One region of the Phytohabitans houttuyneae genome, then DNA from elsewhere that is predicted to be linked to it. Evidence: riboswitches for the same ligand, from Rfam matches in the RefSeq annotation. Region 1 holds a riboswitch; each other region holds the start of a gene.
The links. A riboswitch is a leader RNA that binds a small molecule or an ion and turns the genes downstream of it on or off. The one in region 1 is predicted to bind cyclic di-AMP.
Positions count from the first base shown of each region.

Region 2: another riboswitch for cyclic di-AMP. It lies ahead of Phou_RS12660 (C40 family peptidase); the one in region 1 lies ahead of Phou_RS19330 (C40 family peptidase).
Region 3: another riboswitch for cyclic di-AMP. It lies ahead of Phou_RS15890 (coiled-coil domain-containing protein); the one in region 1 lies ahead of Phou_RS19330 (C40 family peptidase).

Region 1 covers NZ_BLPF01000001.1:4,195,913-4,199,078, forward strand. Annotated here, with positions in the region: gene Phou_RS19330 (C40 family peptidase) at 347-1,318, opposite strand; cyclic di-AMP (ydaO/yuaA leader) riboswitch at 1,331-1,463, opposite strand; gene Phou_RS19335 (N-acetylmuramoyl-L-alanine amidase) at 1,852-3,166, shown strand, end outside.
Region 2 covers NZ_BLPF01000001.1:2,881,765-2,884,930, reverse strand. Annotated here, with positions in the region: gene Phou_RS12665 (DNA-3-methyladenine glycosylase family protein) at 1-329, opposite strand, end outside; gene Phou_RS12660 (C40 family peptidase) at 477-1,433, opposite strand; cyclic di-AMP (ydaO/yuaA leader) riboswitch at 1,444-1,603, opposite strand; gene Phou_RS12655 (DUF6232 family protein) at 2,191-2,625, shown strand; gene Phou_RS12650 (helix-turn-helix domain-containing protein) at 2,729-3,166, opposite strand, start outside.
Region 3 covers NZ_BLPF01000001.1:3,562,820-3,565,985, reverse strand. Annotated here, with positions in the region: partial or broken gene Phou_RS56045 (IS982 family transposase) at 109-312, shown strand; gene Phou_RS15890 (coiled-coil domain-containing protein) at 715-1,749, opposite strand; cyclic di-AMP (ydaO/yuaA leader) riboswitch at 1,753-1,884, opposite strand; gene Phou_RS15885 (glycoside hydrolase family 10-like protein) at 2,031-3,166, opposite strand, start outside.

The DNA of each region.
Region 1 (3,166 bases):
GGCCTAGTGAAGATCGGTGCGTCCCGAACTTGCTGTTGCAGGGCATCGGCCTGCTCGGGCTCAGCGTCCAGCGCGTCATGGGTGGCGAAGGCCGCGATTGGCGCCCGGGAGCTTGCAGTTTGCCAACTCGGACAACGACCCAACCGGCCTCGTCGGGGGCCAAGCAGCCAGCCAACGCCGGCGATCACGAACAGGCCCCAGCAGTCGACACCCACGAGCTGGGACGAACGGACAAGAGAACGCCCTCCCAGCCCGGGTGGATGGGAGGGCGTCTCTTTTACTGGCCGGTGCGGGTGCGTGACGGGGGAACACGCAGCAGGCGCGGCCACGGGGGTGGGTAACGCTTTTATCCGGGGCGGCCGTAGCTGTGGATGGGCGCGGCGTTGATCGTGCGCATCCGGATCGGCACGCCTGGTTTGGACGCGTCGACGATGTAGCCGCCACCGACGTAGATGCCGACGTGGTGCAGGTCGCTGTAGTAGAAGACGAGGTCGCCGACCTTGAGGTTGCTCCGGCTGACCGACGGGACCTGGCCGCGCTGGCGAGCCGCGTTGTGGGGCAGGCTTGTGCCGGCGGCGGCCCACGCCTTCATGGTCAGGCCCGAGCAGTCGTACGTGTTGGGGCCCTCGTTGCCGAAGACGTAACCCTTGCCGATCTGGGCGCAGGCAAACTTGGCCGCCTTCGTGCCGGCGCTGCCGTCGTACTGCACGGGGCAGGGAGCCGGCCGGAGCTCGCCGATGCCGCCACCCGACCCGTACGCGTCCAGGCGCATCTTTTCGAGCTTGGCGATCTCGACGTCGATCTGCTTCTTCTTCGCCGCCAGCTGCGCCTCTTCTTCGGTGAGCTGGCCGACGAGCTGGTCGAGCGGCTCCTTCTGCGCCACGTACCGCGCGCGGAGGTCGACGACCGCCGAAATGTCCTTCTGCGAACGGCGGGCGAAGACTTCGAGCATCTCGAGCTGGTTGGTGAAGGTCGAGGGCGACCCTGTCGTCAACATCGCGTTGAGCGCCGAGAAGTTGCCGCCCTTGTACTGCTCGGCTGCGTACTCTCCCACCTTCGCCATGGCGAGGTCGATCTGCAGCTGCAGCGGCGCGATCTTCTTGGCGAGCGCGTCAGCCTTCTTGCGCTTCGCCTGGAGGTCGAGCCGGGTCGCGTTGTGCTTTTCCGCCAGCGGCTCCAGCTTGACCCAGGCCGCGTCGATCTGCTTCTCGATCTCGGCGGGTGTGGGCTGGGCGCGTGCCACGGTGCCGGTGGAGAGCACGGTCGCGACAGCGACAAGAGCGGTGATTACGGTGCGACGCGCGGCATAGCGTGCCACCGGAGCCGTTACTCCTTCTCCCTGGCCGCCTACCGGGTTAGCTGACGGGTTCGGGCGGGAGAGCGCGCCCTACCGCTTTCGCGGATTCACCCCGAAGTGCTTGGGTCCCCGGCTCGTTTCTTTCTCGACTCGGCGGGCTGAGCCGTGGTCTCCCAGGCTGGGAGGCCGACCGCCGGCTCAACGATCCCCAAGGGTAGGAGTGGCCCAATCACCCGCGCAAGCGCTGTGGAAAACCCTCTCGGTGCGTATATGAGCCGGTAGCGGCGCGTGTATCGAAACGTTCTCGGTGAATGGTAATTAGCGCGGAATTCACAGTGGACACAAGAAGTAGCGCGGTGACTCCGAGGCGTGTACCGGCGCGTCGTGTGCATAAAGCGTGACATTGCTCGATTGTGGAGTTTCGTGGCAAGGCGGACAAAGCGGCGAGCGAGACCGAGTGAAGCTTTTTTACGAGCGCGCTACATCTGGCGGAATCTATTGACGAAGACGGCTGGCGACAGCCAGGGTGACCCCATCCCCGAACGGAGGTTCTGATGCCCTACCTGACAACGCGCATCGCCCTCACGACAGCGGTGGTCGGGGCGGCGACCCTCATGCCGGCCGCCGCCGTCCCCGCGTCCAGCCCCACGCAAGACACCAGACAGCAGGAGTACGCAGCGGCCGCGGAACAGCACGGCGTCCCGGAGAGCGTGCTGCTCGCGGTGTCCTATCTGGAGTCCCGCTGGGACACCAACGCCGGCACGCCCAGCACCAGCGGCGGCTTCGGCCCGATGCACCTCACCGACGCCGAGTACGTGATGTCGCTGCCCACCGGCAACCACCACGACCACGACGGCGAGGACCCGCGCGGCGACGCCGCCCGCCCCGCCCGAAACGTCGACTCCGGCGGCGTGGCCGCCCCGGCGCCGCAAGCGCTGCAGACGCTCGACCGTGCCGCGGCGATCACGGGTGCGTCCGAGGCCGACCTGCGCACAACCCCCGCGGCGAACATCGCCGGTGGGGCGGCACTCCTGGCCTCGTACCAAAGAAGCATTGGTGGACCGGCGGGGAGCGCGAGCGACCCCGCGGCCTGGTATGGCGCGGTGGCCAGTTACAGCGGCGCGGACAGTGCCGATGCCGCGGCGGCCTTCGCCGACGAGGTCTTCGCGACGATGCGGAGCGGCGTGGCGCGGGTGACCGACGACGGGCAGCAGGTCACGCTGGCCGCGCGCGACGTGGCGCCGGCGCGGAGCTGGCTGTCCCGCCTCGGCCTGCGCAAACTTGCCCGCCCGGACGGCCTGGAGTGCCCGACGGACATCTCCTGCGAGTGGATCCCGGCGCCCTACCAGGACCTCGGCGGCGGCGACTACGGAAACCACGACAAGGGCAACAGACCCCAACAACAGAAGATCGAGTACATCGTCATCCACGACACCGAGGGATACTTCCAGCCGTCGGTTGACCTGGTGCTCGACCCCACGTACGTCAGCTGGCACTACACGCTCCGCTCCGTCGACGGCCACATCGCGCAGCACCTCAAGGCCAAGGACGTGGGGTGGCACGCCGGCAACTGGTACGTCAACGCGAAGGCCATCGGCCTCGAACACGAGGGCTTCGCCGCGCAGGGCACGTGGTACACGGAGGCGATGTACCGCACGTCGGCGAAGCTGGTGCGGCACCTCGCACTGCGGCTGGGCATCCCGCTGGACCGCAACCACATCATCGGCCACGACAACGTGCCCGGCACCGTGCCGTCCACGGTCCGCGGCATGCACTGGGACCCGGGACCCTACTGGGACTGGTCGCACTACTTCGACCTGCTCAAGGCGCCCTTCCACACGACCGGGTGGCCGGGCAGCGGGCTGGTGA
Region 2 (3,166 bases), 1.3 Mb from region 1:
AGCGTGGCCATCGCGGGGTCGCGCCCGGCGACATCGAGGAAGGCGGCGAGGTCGTCGTCGAGGCCGAGCCATCGCGCGACGGCCCGGTGCACCGCGGCGCGCTCGCCGGGTAAGAGATGGCGGTCGGCGTGGAGGGTGAGCGCGACCCCCGGGCCCCCGCCCGCCGGGCCGACGTCGGCCACGACCGCCTCGGTGCCGAGCAGGAACGCCTTGCGCACGCGACCGCCGGCGATCGTGTGACCGCCGGCGCAGGGCGCGAACGCGGCGAGGGCGCGCAGGGACATGTCGAACGAGAACGGCTCGGTGGCCGCCAGGACGGTTTCGGTCATGCCTCGACGGTGAACCCGCGGTACGACACTTCGCGCCGGTCGATAGTGCCGCCGATCAGGGACTTCAGCGCCGATCAAGGGCGGCGGTCAGCGCGTCCGCGAAAGACCCGCCGTCCGCCGCCCTTGATCGGCGATGTTGAAGATTTCTTAGCGCACCCTGCCGTAGCCGTACGGGCTCATCATGTCCACTGAGGACAGTTTGACGCTGTCGCCGGCCTGTGGCGCGTGGATCACCTTGCCGCTGCCCACGTAGATGGCGACGTGTCCGAGGCCGCTGTAGAAGACGAGGTCGCCCGGCTGGAGCGAGCCCCGGCCGATGTGCGCGACCACGTCCCACTGCATCGCGGCGTTGTGCGGCAACGACTTTCCAGCCGCCCGCCACGCCGCGAGCGTGAGCCCTGAGCAGTCGTACCCGTTCGGCCCCTCGGCCGCCCACACGTAGGGCGTGCCGATCGCGTTGTACGCGAACCGCACCGCGACGCCGGCCTTACCGGAGATCGACGGGATCGTCCCGGTGTAACCGCCGCTGGACGTGGTGGCCGAGCCGTACGCCTCTTCGCGCATCTTGTACAGCTTGTCGAGGTCGGCCTCGATCTTCTTCTTACCGGCCGCGAGCTCCTTCAGCTGCGCGGTCTGCTTCGCCTGGGTGGCGTCGAGCTTCGCCTTCTGCTCGGTGTACTGGCGCTCGGCCGCGGTAAAGCCCTCAACCTGCCGCTTGCGGTCGCGGGCGAGCTGGTCGAGCATGCCGAGCCGGTCGGCCAGTGGCCCGCTGCCTTCCAGCAGCGCGCTCGCCGTGCCCGCCTGACCCGTCCGGTACGCCACCGCGGCCATCGCACCCACCTCGGCGTCCGCCTTGGCGAGCTGTGCCTCCAGCGGGCCCATCTTCGCGCTGAGCGCGGCGGAGGCGGCCTTGGTCTGTTTGAGCTGCTCGTTGAGCTTGTTGTACGACTCGACGACCTTCTCAAGCTCGGTCGACGCCTTGTTGATCTGCTCCGTGAGCTCGCTCGGTGACGGCTCGGCCTGCGCGGCCGTGGCCGGAACGGTCAGCCCGATGCCCAGGCCGACCAGCACGAGGGCGCGGAGCAGCTTCCGCGCGGAAGACAAACGGTGAACCCTTCTTCCCCAACGCCGCCTACCGGGTTAGCTGTCGGATTCGGACGGGAAGATCGCCCTACCGCACCGCCGAAGGCGGCCGCGGATTCACCCCAGTGCATAGGTGGGTCCCCGACTCGCTGACGGAGTGTGATCGTCGTGCGATTCGGCGGCACGAGACCGGCGCCACCCGGGGAGTGGCTGACGACCGGACCAGCGGCTCCAACCTAGCGTCGAGGCCGGTCGGGCGAAAGTGGTGAGAGGGTGACTTGTGGCTCACGCCCGCCAATAAGTCGAATGTCCGAGTCACTCTAAGTGATTAGGTCGTCCACGCGGACTCGTCGGCCATATGGGTGACGGGCGATTTGTCGGTGTGCGCGTTGGGTGGGCGAAGGGGGCGACAAACCGGACATGCGGGCCTGAAACTGGCGCGGTACGGCTAGGAGACCCCTTCCGATCTGCCAGGTGGCTGATTGCACCCCTTCCCTCGACTAGATGGCATCTCGCACAATGGCTATCAGGGCCCTTGAAGTTGCTGAGCGGCTTTGAGGATCTAGCGGCACGGAGCGAGAAAGACGATCGGCACCTGGCTGCCACCAGGTGCCGATCTCAAGAACCACCACACCAGCCCGCCTCACGAGCCGTAGGAGGCATTGAAGTGCAGACTACTCGCTACCCCGCGCGGTCACCAGCAGCACAGCCCGTAACGCCGGTAGACGTAACAACCCCGAAACCACCTGCCCCGCTCTACCAGCGGCCCGGCATCCTGGTGACGCGTGACTGGTTCGTAGTGGGCGGGCGCCGGTTTCCGGTAGGCGAGCTGCACCACCTGCACACGGCCCGAGGCCCGGCACATCAGCTCACCGTGCGGTCGGTGACGGTGACCGCGATCGTGCTGGCCACCATCGGGATCACGCTCGGCATGACCACCGAGCTCAACCACCTGAGTGCGCAGACCTATCTGGCGCTCACGGCGGTGGCGTTCGTTCCTTTCCTCGTGGCGACGATCGGCCACCGCCTGCGGCCGCGGGCCTTCGAGCTCTGGGGTGAGTTCCGCGGGATGACGGTGCTGCTGTTCAGCAGCGACGAGGAGCGGCAGTACGGGCAGGTCACCCGAGCCCTGCTCCGGGCGCAGGAGGCCTACCGGCTCGGCGGGCTGGCCGAGCCACTGGTTTCGATGAACATCTGGCGCATGCGCCGATAACCGAATACTTCGTCCCCGGGTCGGACCGCCGCGCGGCAAAGCGGAGTCAACGGACGGACCAGGGGCGCGGTGGGGCCGGGGGCCACACCGATCGTGGGCGGGCTCAGTCGAGCTCGCCCACGATCCGTTTGATCATGTCCCGGGTCTCGGCCGGGCTCAGCGCCATCTCGCGCAGCCGCTCAAACTCGTGCCGGTACGGCCGGACCAGGTCGGGCTGGTCGACCACGTCGTCGCCGAGGCCGTTTTCCAGGTACATCACGGCGTCGTCGCTCGGATCGGGAAACTCCAGGATCGCGAACGGGTTGGGGAAGCCGTCGACGCCGGCGGCGAACGGCAGCACCTGGATCGTGATGTTGGGCTCGCCGCAGAGCGAGACCAGCCGCTCCAACTGCTCCCGCTTGGTCCGCGGGTCGCTGGCGATGCGTTGCACCACCGCCTCGTCGATCACGGCGGTGATATGCGGCGGATCCTCCTTGCCCAGCACCTCGCGCTGGCGGGCCAACCGCACCTCGACCTGGCTCTGCTCATCGGTGCCGGCCTG
Region 3 (3,166 bases), 630 kb from region 1:
GATCGCACAGTGCGTGGATACCGACGATTGGCGTGGACCACCGCGTCGGGTTGTTGACCCTGGCCGCGGCACAGTTGCCGCTCGGCTCCGGTCCGTGGACCCAGCCCGACAGCCAAGCGCTCGGATCTGGTCGGCTGGGCTGGTTACGGCCACTGTGCCCACTCCCGGTTCTCTGGGCGGGCTGCCGATCACGCGGGCGTTGCCCGCGCCGAAGCTCGACGAACGACCCGTCCTGACCGTGGTCCTGGACCACCACTCTGACCTGCTCACCGAGAACGGCCCGGGCTGCTGAACATCGCGGACATAGGCCACCAGCCGACCCCTGACCATGTCCCCTGACTGACCACTAATCCGCCATCAGGCGACAGCCCTCGGTATCTTCCCAGCTCACGGTGTCCGTGCGCAGTGGCCGACCTTACGGGGTAAGGCATGGACTGCAAGATCCACCTGTCTGATCTTTCCCTACCTGTGCTTCTGCAGATCTTCGAGCTGGATTACGCGAGTCCGCCCAGAGTTCGGTGCCGTCGTCGCGGTCGGTGACTGTCGATCAGGTGCAGGCGGTGTGAGCTTCGAGACCTTGGTGAGTTAGCGCGTTATTTCGCCGCTAACTTGCCAAGATTTGCCGGAGCGGGCTCCTGGGGTGAGCTGGGCGACCGCGGAGGGTGAGGCCGCGGGAGCAACGGTCCGGACCACGGCGGACATCGCGGTAGCTCGCTAAAGCATCGATATGTGTACGTGGTTGGTGTGGTCGCTCGACGGGTCGCCGCCCGCGCCGCTGTACGACTTCCAGCCGGTGGCGGGGGACCAGAACTGGCGGTACCAGATCACGTACATCACGCCCAGGCGGTCGGCGTTGCGCACGAAGAAGGCGGCGAGGTTGTTGCCGTAGAGCTTGTCGCCGCCGGTGGCGTCGCCGCCGAAGCCGTTTGGCTCGGAGGAGAAGTCGCAGGCGCGGCCCTTGGGGTGCTCGAACGGCCCGCCGGGACGGAAGCAGTTGACGAAGCGTTTGAAGCCCAGCCGCTGGGTTTCCTTGAGCATGTGCAGCGTGCGGGGCGTGATGCAGCGGCCGGTGGTCGGGTCTTCGGCGGTGCAGCCCTGCGAGGAGAAGCCGCCGTCGCTGTTGCGTGGCGCCGGGCGGGCTTCGGGTGAGGTGGCGCTCACGAAGCCGCCGGTTGCCTTGCCGCCGACCAGTTGTAGCGCCTTTTCCGCCTCGGACTTCTGCCGGGCCATGATGGTGAGCTGCTTCTGCTCTTCCTTGACCTCGATGTCGATGGCGGCCTTGGCGCGGCTGGCCTGGGTGAGGGCGGCGTTGAGCTTCGCGAGCTTTGCGTTGTCGCGGGCGGCGAGCATGTCCAGCGCGGCCGCGCGCTCCAGGAACTCGTCCGGCGAGGCGCTGTTGAGCAGCAGGCTCATCGGGCCGATGCGGCCGTTTCGGTAGGAGGTGCCGGCCACGAGCGCTACCTCGGGCTCCATCTCCTTGATGGTCTCTTGAGCCTTTTCCAGCTCAAGCTGGAGCTGAAGCTGGCGGCCACGTGACTTGGTGACGGCGTTTCGGGCGTCGATGTAGCCCTTGCTCGTTTCGGAGAGCACGTCCCGCAGCAGCGGGGTGCCGCCCTCGTCGCCGGGGGTGGGCTTCGGCGCGGCGGATGCCCCACCTGGCCCGATGGCCACCCCGGAAAGCAGCGTGGCCGCCGCAGCGGCCAGGGCTACGGCCAGCGACCAGCGCCGGCGACGTACGGATGCCGTCATGCACAGTCCTCCCATCAGCCGCCGGCCGGGTTAGCTGACGGGTTCGGGACGGAAGGATCCCTACCGCTGTGCGGATTCACCCCAGTTACCTGGTTCCCCGACTCGCCCGTGCGGGCGATTAGGCGGCGGTGTGCCGCCGGCGCCGTGGGGGCACCGTCACGCGGCAAACCGCGGGAAAGCTTACCGGATCGACAGTGGACTCCAGCAACGCTCTGACCTGGGAAAAGCGTAGAAATCGCGTTAGCGGGCAACGACGTTCGGTAATGGATAGCGATGCGTGTCTACGCGACAACGCGTGGTTCGCTAGCGTTTCCTTCGTTCCACAGTCGATCGAGGCCGGTGACGCAGTACGTGTGCGGCCCCTCGCTCTTCGCGGTGTCGACCCAGGTCGTGCCGCGTGTCGTGGCCACCAGCCGGGCCGCTTCGCCGTCGACCCGGTAGACCGCGTAGCTCGTCGCGTCGCCGTCCCAGCGGAGCCGCACGCCGCTGTCCACGCGGTCGGCCTCGACCTCGGGCGCGGGTGGCCGCTTGCCCGGCAGGTGTGACATTGCCGGCACCAGCGCGGGCTCGCCGTAGTGCGCCTGCGCGTAGCGTGATACCGCGCCCAGGCGGTCGGCCTTCACCTGCCGCGCGCTGAAGTGGATGCTGCCGGTCACCCGGTACTTGCGGTTGAGTGCCAGCTGCTTGTCCAGCTCGTCCGGCTTGCTCCAGGCGCCCTTCTGCCCGATGCGGTAGTCGGCCTGGCCGACATAGAGCTGCACGGGGCTGTTGGCCACCAGCTCCGACCACCACGGCAGCAGCTTGGCGTAGTCGGCGATCGCGAAGCCGATGTGCCAGTACAGCTGCGGCACGATGTAGTCGACCCACCGCTCCTGCACCCACCGCCGCGTGTCGGCGTAGATCGCGTCGTAGCTCTGCAGGCCGCGCGTGGGCGAGCCGAGCGGGTCGGTGGACGCGTTGCGCCAGATGCCGAACGGGCTGATGCCGAACTTCACCCACGGCTTGGCCGCCTTGATCCGCTCGTTCGTCTCCTTCACCAGCAGGTTGACGTTGTCGCGGCGCCAGTCGGCCTTGTTGGTGATCCCCCGGCCATGTGCCTTGAACGCGGCCGCGTCGTTGAAGTCCTCGCGCCCCTTGGGGTACGGGTAGAAGAAGTCGTCGAAGTGCACGCCGTCCAGGTCGTACCGGTTGACCGCGTCGAGGATCGAGTCCTCCACAAACTTGCGTGCCTCCGGGATGCCGGGGTTGTAGTGCAGGCGGCTGCCCTTGCCCTTGGCCGGGTAGGCGACCGCCCAGTCGGGGTGCGCGCGGAGCGGGTGGTCCGGCGGCAGTTCGGCGAAGACGCCGGAGCGGTGCGCCTTGTAGGGGTTGAACCAGGCGTGGAACTCCACGTTGCGGGCGTGCGCCTCCGCGATCA